Linked DNA regions of Luteitalea sp. TBR-22. The protein of the gene in region 2 interacts with the protein of the main gene of each other region in a pairwise test. Links are inferred from orthologs where the notes say so. Each region holds a gene or a part of one and is shown on either strand. Other genes may lie near its edges.

What was found. The genes of interacting proteins can lie anywhere in the genome.
Region 1: the proteins of TBR22_RS04155 (region 2) and TBR22_RS10135 interact in binary tests that used the Escherichia coli proteins (3 or more experiments, as listed by UniProt). The link is inferred for Luteitalea sp. TBR-22 from one-to-one orthologs.

What each region holds. Positions count from the first base shown.
Region 1 is NZ_AP024452.1:2,470,834-2,476,593, reverse strand. Bases 2,844-5,579 are described here. They hold TBR22_RS10135 (2Fe-2S iron-sulfur cluster-binding protein), read left to right. Parts: upstream 2,844-3,905; coding sequence 3,906-4,253; downstream 4,254-5,579. Other genes in these bases: TBR22_RS10125 (peptide MFS transporter), read right to left, coding at 4,937-5,579; TBR22_RS10130 (four helix bundle protein), read left to right, coding at 4,453-4,830; TBR22_RS10140 (NAD(P)-dependent oxidoreductase), read left to right, coding at 2,844-3,831. Also shown: TBR22_RS10155 (MDR family MFS transporter), read right to left, coding at 1-1,093; TBR22_RS10150 (oxidative damage protection protein), read left to right, coding at 1,120-1,392; TBR22_RS10145 (ATP-grasp domain-containing protein), read right to left, coding at 1,376-2,650; more of TBR22_RS10140, read left to right, coding at 2,767-2,843; more of TBR22_RS10125, read right to left, coding at 5,580-5,760. UniProt on the Escherichia coli protein: Ferredoxin are iron-sulfur proteins that transfer electrons in a wide variety of metabolic reactions. Although the function of this ferredoxin is unknown it is probable that it has a role as a cellular electron transfer protein.
Region 2 is NZ_AP024452.1:1,003,405-1,010,984, forward strand. What follows is about bases 2,665-5,341. They hold TBR22_RS04155 (iron-sulfur cluster assembly accessory protein), read left to right. Parts: upstream 2,665-3,678; coding sequence 3,679-4,005; downstream 4,006-5,341. Other genes in these bases: TBR22_RS04150 (cysteine desulfurase family protein), read left to right, coding at 2,665-3,588; TBR22_RS04160 (cation:proton antiporter), read right to left, coding at 4,082-5,341. Also shown: TBR22_RS04135 (hypothetical protein), read left to right, coding at 1-561; TBR22_RS04140 (c-type cytochrome), read left to right, coding at 617-1,732; TBR22_RS04145 (Rrf2 family transcriptional regulator), read left to right, coding at 1,866-2,330; more of TBR22_RS04150, read left to right, coding at 2,413-2,664; more of TBR22_RS04160, read right to left, coding at 5,342-5,407; TBR22_RS04165 (hypothetical protein), read right to left, coding at 5,407-6,591; TBR22_RS04170 (PDZ domain-containing protein), read right to left, coding at 6,588-7,580. UniProt on the Escherichia coli protein: Is able to transfer iron-sulfur clusters to apo-ferredoxin. Multiple cycles of [2Fe2S] cluster formation and transfer are observed, suggesting that IscA acts catalytically.

The DNA.
Region 1 (5,760 bases), 1.5 Mb from region 2 along the record:
CGACGCGCATCTTCCACATCGGGCTGTCCAGCCCCACCATCGCCAGGCCGACGAAGCCGACGGTGACGAAGGACAGGCCGCCGATGATGAAGGGCCGGAACCCGAACCTCGGGATCAGCCGCCCCGTGACGATCGAGGTGAGCACCCAACCGAGGAGCAAGGGCGTGAGCACACTTCCGGCCTCGCGCGCCGATCGGCCCAGCGCCGCCTGCACGTACAGCGGCACGAACGCCAGCGCGCCGAAGATGCCGATGCCGAGCAACGTTCCGGTCAGGGTGGTGGTGGCCACCATGCGCTGGCCGAGGAGCGACACCGGCAGCAGCGGGTGCTCGGTGCGCCGCTCGCGGGCCACGAACACGACACCAAGCAGTACGGCGCCGGCATAGAGGGCGCGCACCACGCCGGGTGACAACGTCGCGTCGCGCACGCCGGTCTGGTTCAGGGCGAGCATCAGCGCCGACACGGCGGCCATGAGCAGGGCCGCGCCCACGTAGTCGACGTCTCCCTTGCGCTCGGCGTGCCGGTCGACGAGGTAGGTGCCCACCAGCCAGGCGGCGACCAGGCCGAACGGCAGGTTCATGAAGAAGATCCACCGCCAGGACGCGCTTTCGGTCAGCACCGCGCCGACCAGCGGGCCGGCCACCGACGAGACGCCCCACACGGCGGCGAAGAGCCCCTGGGCCCGGGCGCGCTCCTCGAGGGTGAACATGTCGCCCATGATGACCATGCCGAGCGGCAGCATCCCGCCCGCGCCGATGCCCTGCAGCGCCCGGTAGGCGATCAGTTGCGTCATCGACGTCGCCGCCCCACACAGCATCGACCCGACGATGAACAAGCCGAGCGCGAGGAGGTACGGTCGGCGCCGTCCGTGGACGTCGGCCAGTCGCCCCCACACCGGGGTCGTCACGGTGGACGTGAGCATGTAGCCGGAGAACACCCAGCTGTAGTGCGCCAGGCCACCGAACTGGTCCACCACCGTGGGCATCGCGGTGGCGACGATCGTCGCTTCCATGGCCGCGAGGAAGCTGCCCCCGAGCACGCCGAGGGTGACCAGGAGTCGGCGCGAGGAGCGCAGGCGATGGAGCAAGGACATGTCTAGGGCTCTGGTACGATCGCCCCATGCGTACCGTGCATTGCGTGAAGCTGGGGCGGGAACTGCCGGCGCTCGAGGAAGCCCCGTGGCCGGGACCGCTCGGACAGCGTATCTACGATAGCGTGTCCCAGGAGGCCTGGGACATGTGGGAAGAGCGGATGAAGATGATCCTGAACGAATATCGCCTGATGCCGTGGCAGAAGGAGGCGCAGGATCTGGTGGCCAAGCACATGGAGGAGTACTTCTTCGGAGAGGGCGCGTCCTTGCCTCCGGGGTACACGCCTAGCTCGACGACGTAGGCGTCCCATCGACCACCACGCGCAGCCGACGCGCCGCCGCCTCCAGGGTCGCGATCACGTCGTCTGGCTGCGCGCCCTGGGCGTACACCACCGCGACGCTGGTGCGGCCGCCTCCGGGCCTCAGCTGTTCCCCTCGCTGCGCCAGGACCTCGAGTCCGGTCACCCACGACATCGCGCCGACCTGGTCGACGCCCTCGATGGCCACGAGGCGTCCGGGCTCGGCCGCGTGCAACGCCAGCATCCCGCTCGCAATGGCCTGATGGCCGTAGCGATCGAGCGGACGCCCCAGCGCGTGCGCCAGCAGCGCGTCCTCGAACGTGCAGCGCGTGCGATCGGGCGCCACGACCGGGAGGGCGCGCGCCAGGCGCGCCGACGGCGGTCGCGGCGCCACCGACAGGACCACGATGTCCTGGCCGTCGACGCGACAGGTCGCATGCACCGGGCCATGGTGCAGGCCCAGCGCGAGCGCGGCACGGGCGACGTGGCCAGCCACCACGTGTTGCTCCTCGGGCGGCATGCGGGCCGGGCTCACGAGCAGGCGGCCGGTCGTCGCCGACGGGCCCGTCACGGTGAGTTCCTCGAAGAGCGCGAACACGCGGAGCGCACCGGCTTCGAGCACACCGTCGACGACGACGCCGCGACCCGGCACGATCCCTTCGACGATCAGGTCGCGGGTGGCCGAACTCCCTGCGTCGGCGCCCTCGCCGTCCAGGACCGCGGCCCATGACCGGCGTGCGTCGAGGAAGGCGTCCCACGAGTCGCAGCGCAGCGCGCCGCCCGGCGCGGCGGTGTCGCTGGCCGACACCAGGCACGGGAAGCGCACGCGGGCCAGCAGGCCGAGATCGTCGTCACCACCAGCGGGGACGCCGACAAACCACGGCGTCGGCAGTCCGGCGGCCAGGAATCGGCCACGCATGCGCAGCCGGTCGGCGCAGAGCGCCACGGCCTCGGGTGCGTGGAAGGGCAGGTTGCGGTCACGGGCGACGTGGGCAGCCAGCCACGCTGGACCCGGCCCGATGACGAGGACGCCGTCGATGGTCGCGCCATCGAGAGCGCGTCGCACACGATCGACCTGCGCCGGATCGCGCGCGAAGGACGCCGCAATCGCCCCGTCGCCCAGGGCCGCGGGAAGGGCGTCGACGCGGTCGGACACGATCCGCACGTCGGCCCCGGCCCGGCTGGCCGCCTCGGCGAATGCCTGCACCTCGGCGCCAGTTCCAGCGGTGAACAGCAGGACGGTGCGGCGAGACGCGATCACGGTCCCAGTGTAGCCGCCCGAACTGTCCGGCAGGCAGGCCTCTCCCCGCGCCAACGCGAAGGGCCCGCCGGCATCCGGCCCCCGCCGGATTACACTAGGGGGTTGTGGCTGACACGATGACCATCGCAGAGCCTGTGCGCGCGCCCCGGGTGCTGGTGACGGGCGGATCCGGCTTCCTCGGCATCAACCTGCTGCGCTACCTGCATGCGCGGGGATACGCGACCTCGTCGCTCGACATCGAGCCCTTCGGATACCCCGACATGACGCCGCACGTGCGCGTGGTGCTCGGCGACATCCGGAAGCGCGCCGACGTGGACACCGCGCTCGAGGGCTGCACGCACGTGGTCCATTGCGCCGCGGCGCTGCCGCTCTACTCGCCCGAGGACATCCACACGACCGACGTCGTCGGCACCCGCATCATGCTGGAGGCGTCGCGCGACCATGGCGTCGCGCGGTTCGTCCACATCTCGTCCACGGCCGTCTACGGCATCCCGGACCACCATCCCCTGAAGGAGGATGACGCGCTGCACGGCGTGGGCCCCTACGGGATCGCCAAGGTCGAGGCCGAGGGGGTCGCCGAGAGCTTCCGGAAGGCGGGCATGGTGGTGCCCGTACTGCGGCCCAAGTCGTTCATCGGACCCGAGCGCCTCGGCGTGTTCGCGCTGCTGTACGACTGGGCGCTCGACCAGCGCAACTTCCCGATGATCGGCAACGGGCGCAACCGCTACCAGTTGCTCGACGTCGAGGACCTGTGCGAGGCGATCGTGCGCTGCCTCGAGTTGCCCGTCGAGGCGGTGAACGACACGTTCAACATCGGCGCCAAGGAATTCCTCACCATGCGCGAGGATTACCAGGTGGTGCTCGATCGCGCCGGGTTCGGCAGGAAGATCGTCGGCTTCCCGGCGGCCCCGGCCATCTGGGGCCTGCGGTTCCTCGAGGCGCTCGGGGTATCGCCGCTGTACAAGTGGGTCTACGAGACGGCGTCGAAGGACTCGTTCGTCTCGATCGAGAAGGCCGAGCGCCAGTTGCAGTTCACGCCGAAGTACTCGAACCGCGACGCGCTGCTGCGGAACTTCGAGTGGTACATCGCGCACAAGGATTCGTTCGCGCAGGCCTCGGGCATCTCGCACCGGGTGCCGTGGAAGCAGGGCGCGATCGGGCTGTTGAAGAAGTTCTTCTAGGGATTCGCGGATCGGGTTCCGCGGATCGCGGATCGGAATGCCGGGCGATCGACGCCGCGGCCAGAGGGATACAGATGCCGAAACTGACGATCGAGGGAGTGGGGACGTACGACGTGCCGCAGGGGCAGCGGCTGGTGCTGGCCATCGAGCAGCAGGGCGTGGACATCCTCCACGCCTGCGGCGGCAATGCCCGCTGCACCACCTGCCGCGTCGAGTTCATCGAGGGCGAGCCCTCGACGATGACGCGCGCCGAGAAGGAGAAGCTCGAGCAGAAGGGGCTCACGGGCGTGCGCCTCTCGTGCCAGATCGCCTGCGACCACGACATGACCGTGCGCGCGATCAGCCGCCTGGAAGGCTCCGGCCGCGCCGACGCCGGCGGCCCGCCGGATCCGGCGATCCAGCCGCCGCCGGAGTGGGTGTGAGGCTGGCGGCTCGGTCGTGAGTCATCAGTCATGAGTCATGAGTCATGACCGGCAAGGACTGAAGGGGCAAGGGGCAAGGTAGAAGGACAAAGGAGCCGGATGGCAGTTTCTGCCTCCGGCTCCTCGTCGTTGTGATGGCAGGTCTTGACTCGCCGCCGTAGGTCGGCGACCGGCAGATGGCGTTTTGTGAGGTGGCGCGTTGGCACACGCGCTGCAGAAGGTCTGCGACATGCGACATGACATCCATGATCGCGCCTTCGTGTTTGCCGTGCGCGTCTGCGCACTCAGCGACGATCCGTGGTTCAAGGACATCGTTCGCCGGGCCATCAGCCGACAGCTCGTGGCGTCGGCGACGTCGGTAGGCGCAAACCTGTCGGAAGCCACGGCGGCGCAGTCGAAGCCCGACTTCGTTGCCAAGGTGGCCATCTCGAAAAAGGAAATCGGCGAGGCGCAGTGGTGGCTGCGCCTCGCCGAAGCCGTCGGGGTGTTCGAGAAGCCTGTCCTGCAGGAGCTGCGAGTCGAAGCCACGTCGGTCGGGCAGGTGATCTCCGCGATCTCCCGATCAGCGCGCAGATGACAGCCGGCACCGCCCCTGGGTCTTCTCCCCTTCTCCCCTTGTCCCTTGCCCCTTTCCCCTTTGCTCGTCATGAGTCATGACTCATGAGTCATGACTGTGGCTCCCGCTACTTCACCCCGTGCATCAACCGGTTCAGCACCGGCGACACCGCCAGCAGGATCACGCCCGAGATCACCAGGGCCCAGAAGCCGAACGTGTACCCGCCCAGTGCCGAGGCCGTCGTCATGCCGGTCTCGCCGCTCACGTACCCGGCGAAGATGCCCGACAGGTTGTTGCCGATCCCGGTCGAGAGGAACCACCCGCCCATGCCGAAGCCCACCAGGCGCACCGGCGCGAGCTTGGTGACCATCGAGAGGCCGATCGGCGACAGGCAGAGCTCGCCCACCGACTGGATCACGTAGACCATGAAGAGCGTCCAGAACGGGATCTTGCCGGCAGCGTCGACCAGGCTCGAGAGCGCGAACATCAGCAGCAGGAACGCCAGGCCGTTGAACACCAGGCCGAGGCCGAACTTGCGCGGGATCGACGGGTTCCACTCCCCCAGCTTCACCCACACCCAGGCCACCACCGGCGCCAGGCCGATGATCGCGATCGAGTTGACCGACTGGAACCAGGCGACCGGGAACGTCCAGTCGCCGAACTGCCGGTCGACGATCTTGTCGGCCAGGAAGGTGAACGAGCTGCCCGCCTGCTCGAAGAACATCCAGAACATCACGTTGAAGGCGAAGATGATCAGCATCGCGATCGCCTTGTCGCGCGCCACCGGCCCGTTGCGCACGCCCTCGGCCAGCAGCAGCGCGCACAACCCGACGAACATCGCGGTGAGCACGTACTGCAGCGTCGTGGCGCCCAGTTGCGCCAGCAGCACCCACATCACCGGGATGGCCACCAGGCACCCGACCGCCACGTAGGCCACCGTCTGCACGCCCT
Region 2 (7,580 bases):
GCCGGGCCGTCACGGCTGCTCGGCGTGTCGGCGCTGCAGCTCTCGAGCGATCGCGATCCGCTCGCGCCCCACGCCGAGCGCGTGCCCGACGGCGGCGTGACGCTCGACGACCTGCTGGCGCGCGGGCTGGTGCGCAACCTGCCGGCGTCGCTGCGGCAGCGCGCGCCGCGCATCGACGCGCCGTCGCCGCTCGCGCGTGCCGCGCTCGGCTACCTCCATGGCAACTGCGGCATGTGCCACACCGGCGCCGGCGAGATGGCGTCGCTGGGCTTCGTGCTGCATCACGCCTTGGCCGGCCAGGCAGGCGTCCTGCCGCCGGCGATGGCGACGACGCTGGACCAGCCGAGCCACTTCCGCTCCGCCGCCCACCCCGACGTCGACGTGCGCATCGCACCCGGCCAGCCTGACGCCAGCATGCTGATCGCCCGGATGTCCTCCCGGCATCCGGTGCTGCAGATGCCGCCGCTCGGCAGCCGCCTGGTTGACGAGGAGGCGGTGACGCTGTTGCGCCGGTGGGTCGCCGAAGAGACCAGTCCGCTCCGCCACACGCGCGCGCGGTGAACCAGGGCCATCCGGTGGGCCGGCACGGCTCCCGTCTCCAACAGGGAAGGACATCATGACGCATCTCCAGTCGTACAGGCAGGCGGGTGCCGTGGTCATCGCGGCGCTGATCACGGCCGCAGTGACCACGGCCACGCTGCAGGCAGGGCAGCGGGCCGCGTCGAGGCCAGACCCGCAACGCATCGCGCGCGGCGAGTACCTGGTGCGGACCGGCGACTGCACGGCGTGCCACACGCCCTGGAAGATGGGCGACAACGGCCCCGAGCCCGATGCGTCCCGCTTCCTCTCGGGACATCCCGCGACCCTCGCCGTGACCGAGCCGGTCGGCCTGCGCCCGCCGTTCCTCGGCGCCGCCAGTCCGACGCTGACGGCCTGGTTCGGGCCGTGGGGGCGCAGCCACAGCGCCAACATCACCTCGGACCGCGAGACCGGCATCGGCGCCTGGACGGAGCGGCAGTTCATCGACACCATCCGCAACGGGAAGCACCTCGGCGACGGGCGTCCGCTGCTGCCGCCGATGCCCTGGGAGCCGTTCCGGCTCATGTCGGACGAGGACCTGGGGGCGATCTACGCGTACCTGCAGACGGTGCCGGCCATTGCCAACAAGGTGCCGGGGCCCGTGGCTCCGGGCGGGCCGGCGATGCCGCCCCCGCCGCCGCCCCCGGCGCTCACCGCGCTGAAGGTCGCGCCGAGCCACGCCGATCCCGTGGCGCGCGGCAAGTACCTGGTGACCAGCAAGGGCTGCGGCGACTGCCACACGCCGATGCGCATGGGCGAGAAGGGGCCGGAGTACGACACGTCGCGCATGCTGTCGGGCTACGACGCCCGGGAAGCCGTGCCGGCCATGCCGTCGGTCGAGGGCATCGGCTATGCGTTTGCCCTGCAGCCGGTGTTTGCCGGCGGCTGGGGGCTGAGCTTCGCGGCCAACCTCACGCCGGACGCCGAGACCGGCTTGGGGACGTGGACCGAGCAGCAGTTCCTCGACACGCTCCGCAACGGCCGGCACCAGGGCCGCGGCCGCCAGCTCATGCCGCCGATGCCGTGGCAGGCGTTCGGCCAGATGGACGATGCCGACCTCAAGGCCATCTTTGCGTACCTGCGGACCGTGCCTGCCGTGAAGAACCGCGTGCCGGATCCGGTGGCGCCGGTGGCCGCGCGAACGGCGAGATAGCAACGGGCGCAGGACGCGGAAGGTGCCGGGTCGGACGCCCGGCCCTCCCTCCTGCGTCTGCCGGCCCTGCCTTTGCCGCTCCCCGATTGGCGAAGGGCGACCGAAGAAGGCCGATTTCCGCTAGAATCGACACATGCTCCGCCTGTCCAAGAAGACCGACTACGCCCTGATGGCCATGAAGCACCTGGCGCTGCACGGCGACCGTGGGTCGGCCAGTGCGCGCGAGATCGCGGAGCAGTACGACATCCCGGCCGAGCTGATGGCCAAGGTCCTGCAGCGACTGGTGCGGCGCGGCTTGCTCGTGTCGCATCAGGGCACCCGCGGCGGCTATCAGCTCGCGCGCCCGGCGACCATGATGTCGGTCGCCGACGTGATCCAGGCCGTCGACGGGCCGCTGACCGTCACGGCCTGCTCGACCGACGACCACGCCTGCGACCAGTACACCAAGTGCAACGTGCGTGACCCGCTCTGGCGCATCAAGGACCGGATCCTGATGGCCCTGGCCGGCTGCACCCTGGCCGAGATCGTCGACGAGACCAGCGTGCCGACGATGCCGGTCAGCCTGTCGCGACGCACACCCGTCCCGGCTGCCGAATAGGCGGCCCGACGCGCGTTACCCCGCGCTCCTCGCCGACCGTTCGACATCCGGCATTCCCGGCATCGCGGCAGTCTCGTCCCCCGTGTCCCGCCTGTACTTCGACGCCCACGCCACCACGCCCTGCGACCCGCAGGTGGTCGCGGCGATGCTGCCGTTCTTCACCGAGCGTTTCGGCAACGCCGCGAGCCTGCAGCATCCCTACGGCTGGGAAGCGCAGGAGGCGGTCGAGCAGGCACGGCAGCGCGTCGCCGGACTGGTCGGCGCGAAGTTGCGCGACGTGGTGTTCACCAGCGGCGCCACCGAGGCCAACAACCTCGCGATTCGCGGGGTGATCGAGGCGCAGCTCGACAGCGGGCGGGCGCCTGCCGACCTGCACGTGGTGACGCTGATCACCGAGCACCCCGCGGTGCTCGACCCGTGCGCTCGGCTCGAGCACGTCGGCGTGAGCGTCACACGTGTGCCCGTGCAGCCCGATGGCCTTGTCGATCCCGAGCGCCTGCGGACCCTCGTCACGCCGGGCACGACGCTCGTCTCGGTCATGGCCGGCAACAACGAGATCGGCGTGCTGCAGCCGCTGGCCGCGATCGCCGCGATCGCCCACGGTGCCGGCGCGTGGTTCCACTGCGACGCGTCGCAGGCCACCGGCTACCTCGCCATCGACATGGCCGCGCAGGACATCGACCTGCTGTCGTGCACGGCGCACAAGATCTACGGCCCGAAGGGGGTCGGCGCGCTGGTCGTGCGGAGGTCGTCGAAGGTGACGCTCGCCGCCCAGCACCTCGGCGGCGGCCACGAACGCGGCCTGCGATCCGGCACCCTGAACGTCCCCGGCATCGTCGGCTTCGGCGAGGCGGCACGCCTGGCGGTCGCACGGCGGGCCGACGACGGTGCCCGGGTCGGCGCGCTGCGCGACAGGCTGTGGGCGCGGCTCCGTGCCTCGCTGCCCGGTGTGCACCTCCGCGGGGCGGCCACGCCGCGCCTGCCGCACAACCTCAACGTCGGCTTCGATGGGGTGACGGGCCGCGACCTGATCCTGGCCCTCACCGACGTGGCGGTGTCGCCGGGCGCCGCATGTGCCTCGACCTCGGCCGACGCCTCGCACGTCCTGCTGGCCCTCGGGCTGGACGAAGCCGCGGCGAAGAGCTCCCTGCGGTTCGGCCTCCTGCGGACCGTCACCGAGGCCGACGTCGAGAGCCTGGCCGATCGCCTGATCGAGCTGGTTCCGTCCCTGCGCGCCTCCCGCGGCCCGAAACGGTAGACTGGAACGAGAGGTACCCATGTTCGCCATGCCGACAATGCCCCGACATTCCCAGCATTCCCGGCATCGCAGCATCACAAGGATCAAATGATGTACATCACCCTCGACGCTGGACGTCAGATCCGCAAGCTCCTCGAGAAGCAGGGCATGCCCCAGGGCGGCCTGCGCGTCGGCGTGAAGGCCGGCGGCTGCAGCGGCCTGAGCTATGTGTTCGCCTGGGAAGGCGAGCCGCAGGCCCAGGACCAGGTGTTCGACGGCCCCGACGACTCCCGCATCTACGTCGACCCGAAGAGCCTGAAGTTCCTCGAAGGCACGCAGCTCGACTACGACACGAGCCTGATCAGCAAGGGCTTCGTGGTGGTCAACCCGAAGGCCAAGGCGACCTGCGGCTGCGGTACGTCGTTTTCGCTGAGCTGAGCATCCCCGGCCTTGGTCATTCGGCCTTCGGCCCTGGTGGTGCAGCGGCCGTTCCCGGCATCGCAGCATCGCGGCATCACTGTGCCGGCGCCGTCGTCCCATGCGTCGGCTCGGCCACGTCCATCTTTCCGACCTCGCCGGCCCGCGCCAGGGCATTGCGGAAGAGGATGGGGCCGATGGTCTCGTGCAGCGTGATCATCGAGACGATGAGGGCGTAGAGCCGGCCGCCCCAGTCGGGGAACTCCGCGTTGATCAGGATCGCCAGGCCGAGCGTCACGCCGGCCTGCGACACCAGTCCCATCCACGCCAGCGCCGGCGGTTGGCCCGTCAACCCGGCCACCTTGGCGCCGATCGTGGCGCTGCCGCGGATGAGCGCCATCCGCACCGCCGCGATCGCCACCGCCAGCAGGCCCACGGTCGCCAGCGCGCCCAGGTGGAGGTTGGCGCCGGCCGCCGCGAAGAACAGCACCAGCACCGGCAGCGCGCCGCGCTCCACGGCGAGGCGTAGCGCATCGCCTTCCGGCGGCGCGATGTTCTCGACGACCAGCCCAGCCCCGAGGGCGGCGAGCAGCGGCTCGAAGTGCAGCGCGCTTCCGACCTGGCTGAGCACGACCGCCACGCCCAGCAGCACCACGGTCACCTCGCGCCCGACATGCCGCAGGTAGAACGCGAAGCACGCGCCGACGATGCCCCCGAAGGCGAACGACCCGAAGATCTCCCACGCCAGGCCCGAGAGCAGTCCGTGGCCGGCCTGTCCGCTGCCGAGCGCGAAGCGCACGCTCTCCATCGACAGCGTGAACAGCAGGATCAGCATCAGGTCGGCGAGCACCACGAGGGCCAGGACCAACTCGGCCAGCGGCCCCCTGGCGCGGCTCTCGGTGATGACGGCGATGCTGACCGTCGGCGAGAAGCTCACCGTCACGGTGGCGACGAGGGCGGCCATCGCGATGCGCGGCAGACCCTCGACCTCGGGGGCAATCGGCAGCCATGGCCAGGCCACGAAGAACAACGCGCCGAGCGTCACCCACATCAACGCCAGCATCACGCCGCCCATCGTGAGCATGGCGCGCAACTGCGGCCGGAGGCGCACGATGTTGATCTCGAGGCCGGCGATGAAGGCGATCAGGGCGATGGCCAGGCCGTTGACGACCTGCATCTCGCGGGCCATCGCCGGCGACAGGATGGCGCCCGCGTACGGGCCACACACCACGCCGAAGCACAGGTAGCCGGAGATCCGCGGCAGCCGGAAGCGCTCGAACAGCTCGCCGGTGAGCGAGGCGGCAATCAGCGCGAAGCCGATCGCGAGCGCAGTGCCCGGACCGCCACTCTGCCCGGGCGCCGGCGCCCGGCCGGTGACCAGCGCCGTCGTGGCGACGATCAGCACCAGCGCCAGCAGGCGCATCAGGCCCGCGCCTCGTCGGAGGGGCGGAGCACGAGCGCGAGCGCCTCGGACGCGAGCGTCGCCATGACGACCGCCGTGAGGATGGCCGTCATGCCCGGAGTGCGGACGACCTGCAACAGGTGCAGCGCGAGCGCGATTCCGAGCAGGCCCGGCGCCACCAGGTGCAGCCCCAGTTCGCCGGCCGTCAGGCGGCCCTGCAGGCGGGTCGCCAGCCAGCCACCGGTCAGCTTGCCCGTCAGCCGGAACAGCACGAGCGGGGCGCTCAGCCAGACGGCCTCGCGCGAGTAGGCACAGGAGGCACCGGCCACCAGCAGCAGCACGACCAGCAGCGGGTGCTGCACGCGCTGCAGGTCCTCGCGCACCACCCGGTCGGCGTGCCCGGGCAGCCACACCCACAGCACGCCCGCCACCAACCCGGCCAGCAAGGGCGACAGCCCCAGGTACGACGACGTGCCGCCGATCAGCGCGAGGATGCCGGCGATGAAGACGTTGCGCTCGGCCCGCGAGTGGGCGCGCTCGAAGAGCATCCAGCCCGCCAGGCCCATGGCGCTGCCCAGCAACACCGTCCAGGCCGCCCAGGTGGCGATGTCGGCAGCGGGCGCGGCGAGGCTGCGGCCGATCGACGCGACCACGAGGCCGCTCACCACGATCGGCAGCACGTCGTCGAGATCGGCGATCTTCACGGCGAAGGCGTGCGTCGCCGAGACGTCGCTGGTGCTCGACGCGGAGGAGACCGACGCGCACAACCCGAGCGTGACGCCCACCAACCCGACGGGCAGCCCGAGCGGCATGCCCCATGCGCCGAGCAGGACGAGGAAGGCGGCCGCGACGATCAACAGCGTGATGCCTGCCTCGAGGCTCGCTGCGGCGAAGACGCGGCGGTCGCGCGGTCCTTCGAGCGCGAGCGCGAGGCCGGCGAACACGCCGAGTACGGCGAGCGCCACGGCGACGACGGCGTCGAGGTATCCGAGGGCGGTCGGGTTCAACACGTTGGAGAACGCCGGGCCGAGGGCGGCGCCGATCGGCACGAAGACGACAGCGGGCGCGACGGCGGGGGCCAGGCCCAGCGCGGCGCGCGTGCGCAGCGGCTGCAGCCACGACGGCCCGTCGGGCTGCACCGGCGGCAGGGCGGTGTCGAGGGCGTCGGCGCCCCCGACCTCGCGCCAGTCTTCCTGGCGGCTCATCGCGGCACGGCGACGAGCCGTGGACGGCCGTCGGCCTCGACGCTCAGCAGCAGGCTGCCGCCGGCGGGCAGGGCCTCGAAGGCCCGCACGATCGCGGCCGGTGTGGGCGCCCGCGTCGGACCCATCGCCACGACGATCGCGCCACTGCTCAGCAGGGCGGCCGCGCCTGCCGACCCTTCCTGAACTCGCACGATCTCGCTGCCGCGTCCCTCGATGGCGCGCAGCGTCAACCCGAGCGGCCGACTCGACGTGTCGGCCGCAGCGCGCACGGGCGACTGCGGGAGGGCCGGCCGTGCTCCGACGATGACCGGGACGGTCAGGATGGCGCCGTCTCGGCGCACCGTGAGCGACAGGGTCGTCCCCGGGGCGCTGCGGGCGACCCGCTGGGCCAGCGCGGCGCCGTTGCGCATGGGCTGGCCGTTCACCGCCGTCACGACGTCGCCGGGCACCAGTCGCCCGGCCGATGGCCCGTCGTCGCGGACGGTGACCACCGCGGCGCCTGCCTGCGCGCCGGTCGCGGCGCTGAGTCGGGTGTCGAGTGCCTGCGTGGTGATGCCGAGATCGCCGGGCGGCGTGGTGGTGCCCCGCAGGAGCGGGTCGACCATCGCCAGCAGCACGGACGCAGGCACCACGGCCGGTTCGTGGTTCACACGGGTCACCAGGCCCACCAGGCGCCCGTCGAGCGTGAACACCGGTGCCCCCTCGTCGTCGGCCGCGCCCCGCCCGACGCTGTAGAGCGGACCATCCCACCGGGGATCGCCGAGGCCATCGCTGCGGCCGACGAATACCGGGCGCAGCGACGTGCCGGCGTCGCTCGCCTCCGCTACGGCCACATAGCCAGGTGCCGTCAGAGGCTGGGAATCGCGGATCGTCAGCACCGGCGCCGGGCTGGACGGCACCCGCACCAGCGTCACACCCCGCACCGGATCGCGGCCGAGCACGGTCACGGGACCGGGCATGCCGAAGACGGCCTCGACGAGGGCGCGCTC